3 regions of the Streptomyces sp. NPDC002643 genome follow, and region 3 is predicted to be linked to each of the others. Evidence: riboswitches for the same ligand, from Rfam matches in the RefSeq annotation. Region 3 holds a riboswitch; each other region holds the start of a gene.
The links. A riboswitch is a leader RNA that binds a small molecule or an ion and turns the genes downstream of it on or off. The one in region 3 is predicted to bind cyclic di-AMP.

Region 1 (3,236 bases), on a different contig from region 3:
CGAGTAGGAGTCCGCCGTGTCGACGAAGTTGCCGCCGGCCGCCGCGTAGGCGTCGAGGACCGCGAAGGAGGTCTGCTCGTCCGCCGTCCAGCCGAAGACGTTGCCGCCCAGGCAGAGGGGGAAGACCTCAAGATCGGACGTGCCCAGCTTGCGAAGAGAAGTCATGTTCTTCGTCAACAGCCTTGGCGGACGCCCGCATTCCGCGATGCCATGAACACCGGGTGAGGGGAGGGGGGCGCCCACCGTCGTCGCCGGCGGCGCCGTTTGCGCGAAAAACACGAGGGCCGTGTCCAGAAGGACACGGCCCTGAAAAGTCACACCGGAAAAGTCAGATGCTCAGGCCCTTGCTGCGCAGCCACGCCGCCGGGTCGATGCCGCTGGCGCTGCCGTCGGGGTGGACCTCCAGGTGGAGGTGGGCGCCGGTGACGTTGCCGGTGGCGCCCACTCGGCCGATGACATCGCCGGTGGCGACCTTCTGGCCGACGCTGACGCCGATGGAGGACTGGTGGGCGTACCAGATCTCGGTGCCGTCATCGAGGGTGAGGACGGTCTTGTAGCCGTACGAGCCGTCCCAGCCGGCCTGGGTGATCGTGCCGCTGTGGACGGCCTTGATGAGGGTGCCGGTGGGGGCGGCGAAGTCGAGGCCGGTGTGGTAGCCGGAGGACCAGTAGGAGCCGGCCTGGCCGAATGTGGAGGTGATGGTGTACGAGGAGGTCGGCAGCGCGAACTGCTTGGCCAGCTCGGCGAGGCGCTCGGCCTCCTTCTTCGCCGCGGCCTCCTCCTCCGCCTTCTTCTTGGCGGCGGCCTCCTTGGCCTCGGCTTCCTTCTTCTCCTGGGCGGCCTGCTCGGCGGCCTTCTCCGCGGCGGCGGTCTGCGCGGCCTCGGCGGCCTTCAGGTCGACGGCGTCCTGCTGGGACTCGGCCTGCTGGATGATGCGGGCGCGCAGTGCCTCGCCAGCGTCGGTCGTGCCCTGCTCGGTGTCGGCGGCGATCAGGCCGGCGCTGCTGAGGGGGGCGGTGGTCGCCTGCGGCTCGTCCTGGGCCTCGTCCTCCTCCTCGAAGACCGAGCCGACGTTCGGCATGTCGGGCATCGAGATGGACACCGGGGGCTTGCCGGTCTGCGCGCTGGCCATGCCCGCGCCGCCGACGGCGGCTATGACACCGACGCCGAGGACCGTGGAGCTACGGGCGAGCCCGCCGCGCTGCCGCTGCTTGGCGACGCGGTGCCGGCCGCGGACGGGGCGAATGGACTCCTCGGTGGGGTTCCACTCCTGCCAGGGGCCCTCGTTCTCGCTGTTGTAGCTGCCGTAGCCGAACGTCCGGCTCTCGCCGTCACGTTGGGCCGGTACGAACGGGGCTTCGGTCGCGGACCGGTTGGACGCCACGTGGGCGTACTCCTTTCCTTCCTTCTCGCCTACCGGGTTAGCTGACGGGTTCGGAGCAGGAAGGTCTCCTACGCGCGTAAACCAGTCGTGCTGCCACGACGGTTTGCCCGCGATTCACCCCAGGGTGGTGGTTCCCCGGTTCCCCTACCAACAAGTGGTACGGGATTCGGCGCGTGAGCACGGAGCCGCCTCTTGTGACGGCTGGGACGACCGCGCTGCGTTATCGAACGTTAATAGACGCGAGGGCCCCATTCCAAGCAGTTCTGAATGATCGTTCCGGCTTTTCCGCTGGACTTTACGGGTCATGAGCGGCCGAAAACGGGCGAGTTGACCTTCCCTCGGCGGTAACAGAAGTTCTGACGGTATGTCAGTTGTTATGCGGAGGGGGGTCGGGCGGACACGGGGAGTGATATCGAGGAGGGGGCGAGATGGTGATCATGAAGGAAATGAAAAGAGGGTCACGCCCTCGCGCCGGAAAGAGGGCCACGCCGTTACGCGGGCTCGGGCAGCGCCAGCGTGTGCTGGGTCTGGAGCACCTTCGCCCGGAGGTAACGGACATTGTGGGCGGTGGTGAAGACGCCGGTCGGCACCCGGTCCCGGACCCCGACCCCGAGGTCGCGCAACTGCTGTGCCTTGTCGGGGTTGTTGGACAGCAGGTCCAGTTCGGTGATGCCCAGGGCGGTCAGCATCTGCGCGGCGGCCGTGTAGTCGCGGCCGTCCTCAGGCAGACCCAGGGCCGCGTTCGCCTCGTAGGTGTCGAGACCCTGGTCCTGGAGGGCGTACGCGTCGAGCTTGTTGTAGAGGCCGATGCCGCGCCCCTCCTGGCGGAGGTAGAGGAGTACCCCGCCCCGGTCGGCGATCCGCTCCACCGCCTCACGCAGCTGCGGACCGCAGTCGCAGCGGGCCGAGCCGAAGACATCGCCGGTCAGGCACTCGGAGTGCAGCCGGACCAGGGGGGTCGTGCCGGGCTCGGGGTCGCCGAGGACGAGCGCCAGATGCTCCTGGCCGTCGACGAGGCCGTGGAAGGTGACCATCTCGGCGTCGACGGCGTAACCGTCACCGAAGCGCAGCGGCACCCGGACACGGGCACGCGGGGTGGCGGCGGCAGGGGCAGTGGCGGTGACCGTGGCGGCGACGGTGGCAGTGGCGGACGTGGCTGCGGCTGTGGTGGCGGGGGAGTCGGGCATGCGGTTCTCCGGTCCTCGGTCCTGTGCGGGTGGGCGGCCACTCCACATCTGGTTCAGATTTGAAGCAACGCCTCCCGGCGACTCTAACCCCTGCTTCAAATTTCAAGCAACAGATTTACGGGGAGATCACATTCCCGACACCGCAGAAGTGAGCCAAGTCATCCGTCGGACGACGAGCACGACCTGCGGCGCCACGGCAGCTCGTCCGCGCCGGGCGGGCGGTGGCCGTCCTCACCCTGGAGCGCCGCCGCGATCCCCGTACAGATCTCCTCCAACTGGCCGATCTGCTCGGGGCGGAGATGGTCGAAGACCGCCTTGCGGACCGTTTCGACATGGCCCGGCGCCGCGCGTTCCAGCAGGGCCATGCCCTCGTCTGTCAGTACGGCGATACTGCCCCGCTTGTCCCACTGGCAGTTCTCGCGCCGCAGCACCCCGTCGTTCTCCAGCCGCGTCACGGCGTACGTCAGCCGGCTGCGCGTGATCTTCAGACGCTCGGCGACATCCGTCATCCGCATCCGGTGGTCCGGCGCCTCGGAGAGCGCGGACAGGATGGAGTAGTAGAGGTGCGGCAGGCCGGCCTCCTGCTGGAGCTGCCGGTCGAGCGCGTCCTCCAGGAGTGAGCTCGCGGCGATGAACGCGCGCCAGGCACGCTGCTCCTCGGGGGT
Region 2 (3,236 bases), on a different contig from region 3:
AGTTCATGCACCTGGAGTACCAGTCCCCCGACCGGGACATCTCCCTCTACATCAACTCGCCCGGCGGCTCGTTCAGCGCGATGACGGCGGTGTACGACACGATCCGGTACGTCACCTGCGATGTGGAGACCATCTGTCTGGGGCAGGCGGGATCGTCCGCCGCGGTGCTGCTGGCGGCGGGCACACCGGGCAAGCGGTATGTGCTGCCGGGGGCGCGCGTGGTCATCCATCAGCCGGCGTACGGCGAGCCGGTCCAGGGGCAGACGAGCGATCTGGCGATCCTCGCCGAGGAACTGCTGCGCACCCGGCGCACGTTGGAGGAGATGCTCGTACGGCACACGGGGCAGAGCCCGGAACGGATCAGGGCCGATGTCGAGCGGGACACGATCCTCGACGCCCGGGCGGCGGTGGAGTACGGCCTGGCCGACCGGATCATTCCGAGCCGCAAGACCTCGCGCACGCTCCCCGGCACGAGGTGAGCGGCCGATGCTCCCACCCGAGTTGCCGCCGCTGCCCGCGCTGACGCGCGCCGAGGCGGAGTTGATCGACCGTTATCTGGACGTGGTGGACCTGCTGGGCCGGATCAATCCGGCCCGCCCGGGCGACACCTATCGCGGGCTGCGGGCGGCGCAGGCCCTCGTCGGCAAGGCGACCGCGTTGCGCGACGCGCTCGAATTGATGCACGGACGGGGCGAGAACGAGGTCCATGCCCCCACCCTCGCGCGGGCGCTTCGCGTCCTGGACGGCGAGCGGCGCGCCGCACGGGTCGCACTGCCGCCGCCCACGACGCCGAGTTGACCGCCCAACCGACCCCACACCACCCCTTCGACCGCGACACACCCCCCTCGGCCACCAACCCGGGCGACGGCTCGGCCGACCCGCTCGACAGGTGTGATCTTGTCGACATGGCTGAACGGAGTCCGGACGGCGGGCCGTACTGAGGGGCGTCAGGACCGGACTCGGAGCGGAGCGCGGAGCAGTGGGAGAAGCAGCGACAGCAGCGGACACTCACTCAGCCCGCTCCAGAACCGGGGGAGTTGCGCGTCATGCCTGGTTCCAGGCCGGAATGCACTATTCCGATACGGTCGTTCGGACCCCTCGACGGGGTGGACATCCTTACTCAAATCACCCCCTTCAGCTGAATATGCAGGTGGTGAGTAAGGCCACAAATCCCCGATTCCGTTGGGTTTTTCGGACTTCCGTGCGTCAAGATCCCTTCCTGACGACAAGCCCCCGCCACAGCGGCGGGGCGATCCGGGCGGACGCCGAGTCCTGCCGCCGCCCGGATGACCGGTCGACAGGAGTGCATCGGCAGGAGTGGAGGACCCAAGCACGACGGGTCGCCGGAGCGGACAAGCCATGTCCGTGCCGAGCAACCCTTGGGGTGAAGCCGCGTCAGCGGCCGGGCAACTTCGCCAGCCCGAATCCGACAGGTCATCCTTCACAGGCGGCTGACGAAGGGTTGCGCATGACTGCGCTCAATCGTGTCCCGTCGCTGTTGACCCGGGCCGGTACGGCCTCGGCTCTGACCATCGCCGCCGTCGGCGGCAGCATCGTGGTACCGGGCGTCGCGGGCGACGCCGAGGCCGCCACCGTGGCGTCGAAGGCACTCAAGGTCGCGGCTTCCAAGAAGGGCTCGCCCTACCGGTGGGGCGCCACGGGTCCCAGCAGGTTCGACTGCTCGGGGCTGACGCAGTACTCGTTCAAGAAGGCGGGCAAGAAGCTGCCCCGCACCGCCCAGCAGCAGTACAACAAGACGAAGCACATCTCCGCGAGCAACCGCAAGCTCGGAGACCTCGTCTTCTTCCACTCGGGCTCCAGCGTCTACCACGTCGGGATCTACGCGGGGAAGGGAAAGATCTGGCACTCGCCGAAGACGGGTGACGTCGTACGCCTCCAGAAGCTCTGGACGAAGAGCGTCTGGTACGGCCGGGTCCGCTGACCCGGGGTCGGGGGCGGCGGAAACCACCGCCGCCCCCGACGGGCGTGACACCGCCCCGAAAGTGGTTACCCGGTGTGTCATGGCCCCCGACCACACCCGCCCCGCGCGCGACCGGACACCGCTGGAGCACGCGGACCGCAACAAGACCCCGCTGGACCGCGCCGACCGCGACGAGACCCCGTTGGAGCGCGCCGACCGCAACTTCTCCGAGCTGCTGCAGGAGCTGCGGGTCACCCAGACCGGTGTGCAGATCCTCTTCGCCTTCCTGCTGACGCTGGCCTTCACACCGCGCTTCGAGGACCTCGACTCCGTACAGCGCGCCACCTACATCACCACGCTGCTGCTGGCCGTGCTGGCGGCGGCGCTGTTCACGGCACCGGCCGCACTGCATCGCTCGCTGTTCCAGCAGAACGCCAAGCCCACGATCGTCCGGGTCTCGTCCCGGCTGGCGACGGTGGGGCTGGCCGTGCTGATGCCGGCGCTGGCCGGTTCCGTACTGCTGGTCGTGGACGTCACCCTCGGCCGCACGGCCGGGATCATCGCGGGCGTCGGTACGCTCGCCGTCTGTCTGGGCCTGTGGAATCTGCTGCCCAGGTGGGTCAGGGGTGCCGCGGAGCGCCGGCCCTGAGCGGCTGGAGCGGGACCGTCCACGGCAGTTCGATGGCGACCGTCTTGCCGCCCTCGCGGGTGGGTCTGACGCTCAGTCGGCCACCGCACTCGGCGGTCAGCCAGCGGATGATGACCATGCCCCGGCCGTTGTCCTGCTGAACGGCCGCGGGCAGACGTTTCGGAAAACGCGGATGGCTGTCGGTGACACCGATGCGCAGATGCTCGTCCCGGTCGAGGGAGATGTCCACGGTGAACGTGGGCGACTGGCCGAAGGTGTGCAGGACGGCGTTGGTGGCGAGTTCGGAGACGATCAGGCGCACGGTGTCCGCGATGTCCGTGTCGCTCGGCAGGCCCCATTCGGCGAGCACATCGGCGACGTAATTACGGGCGGCGGACACCGAGGCGGGATCGCTCGGCAGAGTGACGGAGGCTTCCTGATGATCTGCCATGGCACGGTCGTCCCTTTCCCACGGGACCGGTGTCCGACAGGGAGCGGATGATTCGACTACGGTCCCGGACTGGTGCTTCGCGCCAGACTGCCACTACCTGGACCCTCTGGGGTGGCGATCCACCAAGATATGCATATATCTGTCCCCCGAAGCGGTGAACTCTCCGACGGCCGACCGTATTCCGGTGCACTCTCGGGCCATCCTCTGTCGTCACCCGACCCACAGCGCGCCGGGCG
Region 3 (3,236 bases):
CGACACCCTTGCCGAGGTAGCGGCCCGGGTCGCCGTCACGCAGCTCGATGGCCTCGAAGGCACCGGTGGAGGCGCCGGACGGAACGGCGGCACGACCCGTGCTGCCGTCGTCGAGGCCGACCTCGACCTCGACCGTGGGGTTGCCTCGGGAGTCCAGGATTTCCCGGGCTACGACGACGTCGATGGACGGCACGAGCATCTCCTTCTTGGATGTGACGCGTTGGTGCGAGGCCGCGTGGGCCATGCGACTAGAGCCTAACCGCCCCGGGGCCGTCGGCAGCCGACCGACCGTCTCGTGGACAGAGAGACGGGTCCCATTGTTCCAGAGCGGAACAAAGGGGGGTGTACGGGAGTGGGCCGGCAGATGAAGAGAAGGAGGAGCGGCGCAGGGGTGGAGAGCGGAAGAGGGGTGGAGAGGGGCGGGGGAAGAAAAAAGCCCCGCCCCGGTGCGTACGGGGGAATGCGCACCGAGGCGGGGAGCCCGTGGGGGACGGGGGTGGCCCGCACGAGGTCTTCACTATGGAGGACACGGATGTGCGCGGGCTGTGGTTCAGCTGAGGAGCGGCCAATTTTTCTGGACTCAGCCGAACCGTCCGGCCACCGGCCCGGCCTGGGCCGGACCGGCGGGGCACCGGCTCGCGCCGGGCCGTCGTCAGCTCAGGTGGAGCTGCTGGCCGGGGTAGATGAAGTCGGCGTCGTCGATGATGTCCTTGTTCAGCTCGAAGAGCTTCTCCCAGCCGCCCTCGACGTTCTTCTTCTCGGCGATGCCGCTGAGGGTGTCACCCTTGACGACCTTGTACTCGCCGTCGCCCTTCTTGACCTTCTTGCCGGTCGGGGTCTCGACGGTGGCGCGCTCGGAGGAGCGGGAGGCGCGGGTCTCCTGGGCGCTCTCCGAGGTGGAGCCGGAGGTCGAGCCGCTGTTCGAGGACGAGCTGCTCGAACCGGAGTCCGTGTTCGAGGAACCGCTGTCGGAGGAGGCCGAGCCGCCGTCGTACGCGGCGCTGGACAGGCCCGTGCCGCAGACCGGCCAGGCGCCCTTGCCCTGGCCTGCGAGGACCTTCTCGGCTATCTCGATCTGCTGGGCCTTGGTGGCCTGGTCGGCGGTGGAGGCGTACTGCGTACCGCCGTACGCGGCCCAGGTGGAGGCGGAGAACTGCAGACCGCCGTAGTAGCCGTTGCCGGTGTTGATGGACCAGTTGCCGCCGGACTCGCACTGGGCGACGGCGTCCCACTCGGAGGCGGTGGCGGCGGAGGCGCTGCCGGCCGCGATCAGCGGGGCGGCGACGGCGGCGGCACCGGTGACGCCGACGACGGCGATGGCGCGGGCGGCCTTGCTCGGGCGGCGGTGCTTGCCCTTGCTGGAAAACAGCATGGAGTGATCCCCTCACCGACGCCTGCGAGGTGAGCTGTCGGGTTCGGGCCGGTTGAGTTGCCCGGCCGCGCATGCTCGCCTTTCGGCTCACATCGCACGGCTTCACCCCGAGCCGGTTCCCGCGACCGAGACCCCGAAGGGCCTCAACCGCCGGACCCGGCACTTACCTTGGGTCCCCCGCTCCTGCCAACGGCGCTTGACGCGACGACTGTTCCACGCGGCCGTCGGCAGGATTCGGCGTGACGACCGCAAGGGCCCGCTGTGGGCGAGCAGTCACGACCGTAAACACGTGAATCGGCGAATCCCAAAGCGGAATGGGGGATCTGTGATTCATCTCCCACCGAGATCAAAACGGGCATTCAGGGGCGAACCATGACCCGAACTGCCGCTACCTTTCGCCCGTTTCGACAGCGACTTCAAGGGTCTGACCGGGAACGATGTGGTCCGGGTCGGTTCCAACCGTGCCCTCGTTCTCGGAGTACAGCTCACGCCACCCGCCAGGGAGGTCAAGGGAGTCGGCGATCGACGTCAAAGTGTCCCCGGCGCGGACGGTGTACGAGGCGAAGGCGGCGTCGACGGCATCGCGGGCGACATCACGCGCGGCGCCCCGGGCCGCGTCGGCGGCACGGGCGGCGTGACGGCCGGAGGACGAGGAGTCGACGGAGGAATCGGCACCGGAGTCACCGGCCGCGCCCTCGTCGGCGCTCGCGCCCCGATGGCGACCGGCACCGGCGTCACCGCCCTCACCGGACGAAGCGCTGTCGTTCTGCCTCGAGTTGCCCGACTCGTCACCCGTTGCGCCTCCTGTGGATGAGCTGTCGGACCCCCGTGAATCGTCGCCGGCGGAGCCGTCGGAACCATCGGAGTCATTCGAGCCGGTGTCACCCTTGACGGAGTCCTCGTCGGCCTTCTTCGGCGAATCGGATACTCCGGATGACTCGGACGACTCGGACGACTCGGATGACTCAGGCGATTCGGCCGACTTCGGAGACTCGCTCGAATCAGATGAACCGGATGAACCAGATGAGCTGGACGAACCGGTGGAATCAGTCGAACCGGAGGAACCGGAGAAATCATCCGAGTTCGACAAGCCGTCATCCGCGACGCCGGTGTCGACGTCGGCGGAACCGTCGTCGCCATCGAGGTTGTGGAGCAGACCGCAGGTGGACCAGACACCGACGCCCTGGTCAGCGAGGATTTTCTCGGCGACTGCGATTTGCTGCGAACGGCTCGCCTGGTCGGGGCTGGTGGCGTAGTCGAGGCCGCCGTAGCTCTCCCAGTTCGCCTGGGAGATCTGAAGACCGCCGTAGCGTCCGTTGCCGGTGTCCGCGCTCCAGGCGCCGCCGCTCTCGCACTCCGCGACCTGGTCCCAGGTGGTTCCGCTGGCCGCGCTCGCGCCGGTGGCGCCGAGGAGCGGGATGGCGATGGCGGAGCCGGTCACTCCGGCCGCGACGAGAAGAGCAGGGGCCTGACGGGGGCGACGGTGACGACCGTTCCCGGAGAGCATGCGGTTGCCTTTCACGCGACAGCGGTGGCCCGTGCGAGGGATGTGGTGGGCCTTCGCACTGATGCGTGAACGTATCGGCAGTCGATCACTTGTCACAAGTCAATGCAGTACAGATCACGTGAAGATCACAGACTTGAGGGTGTGTCATGTTTCGGTGCCGTGCGGGGTACTGCTATCGGCCGCCCGAACCGGCGTGAACTCCACGGGAAGTGTGCGCAAGCCTCGCATGATGAGCCCCCCGCGCCATCTCAAATCGGCTGAATCCACCGCGAGTCGGAGATCCGGGAGACGGGTGAGCAGGGTCGCGAGCGCGGTCTGGCCTTCGAGACGGGCGAGGGGGGCGCCGAGGCAGTAGTG

Region 1: it holds a riboswitch for cyclic di-AMP, as region 3 does, so the genes downstream of both, ACWD4G_RS41285 (M23 family metallopeptidase) here and ACWD4G_RS08920 (transglycosylase family protein) in region 3, are expected to answer to the same signal.
Region 2: it holds a riboswitch for cyclic di-AMP, as region 3 does, so the genes downstream of both, ACWD4G_RS35330 (C40 family peptidase) here and ACWD4G_RS08920 (transglycosylase family protein) in region 3, are expected to answer to the same signal.

What each region holds. Positions count from the first base shown of each region.
Region 1 is NZ_JBSFVY010000048.1:1,015-4,250, forward strand. It holds gene ACWD4G_RS41280 (aldo/keto reductase) at 1-165, opposite strand, end outside; gene ACWD4G_RS41285 (M23 family metallopeptidase) at 329-1,384, opposite strand; cyclic di-AMP (ydaO/yuaA leader) riboswitch at 1,396-1,566, opposite strand; gene ACWD4G_RS41290 (GTP cyclohydrolase II) at 1,876-2,571, opposite strand; gene ACWD4G_RS41295 (MarR family winged helix-turn-helix transcriptional regulator) at 2,730-3,236, opposite strand, start outside.
Region 2 is NZ_JBSFVY010000031.1:42,306-45,541, reverse strand. It holds gene ACWD4G_RS35340 (ATP-dependent Clp protease proteolytic subunit) at 1-479, shown strand, start outside; gene ACWD4G_RS35335 (hypothetical protein) at 487-798, shown strand; cyclic di-AMP (ydaO/yuaA leader) riboswitch at 1,295-1,465, shown strand; gene ACWD4G_RS35330 (C40 family peptidase) at 1,469-1,942, shown strand; gene ACWD4G_RS35325 (DUF6328 family protein) at 2,094-2,570, shown strand; gene ACWD4G_RS35320 (ATP-binding protein) at 2,542-3,000, opposite strand.
Region 3 is NZ_JBSFVY010000004.1:449,303-452,538, reverse strand. It holds gene eno (phosphopyruvate hydratase) at 1-193, opposite strand, end outside; gene ACWD4G_RS08920 (transglycosylase family protein) at 653-1,372, opposite strand; cyclic di-AMP (ydaO/yuaA leader) riboswitch at 1,377-1,525, opposite strand; gene ACWD4G_RS08915 (LysM peptidoglycan-binding domain-containing protein) at 1,761-2,879, opposite strand; gene ACWD4G_RS08910 (cytochrome P450 family protein) at 3,024-3,236, opposite strand, start outside.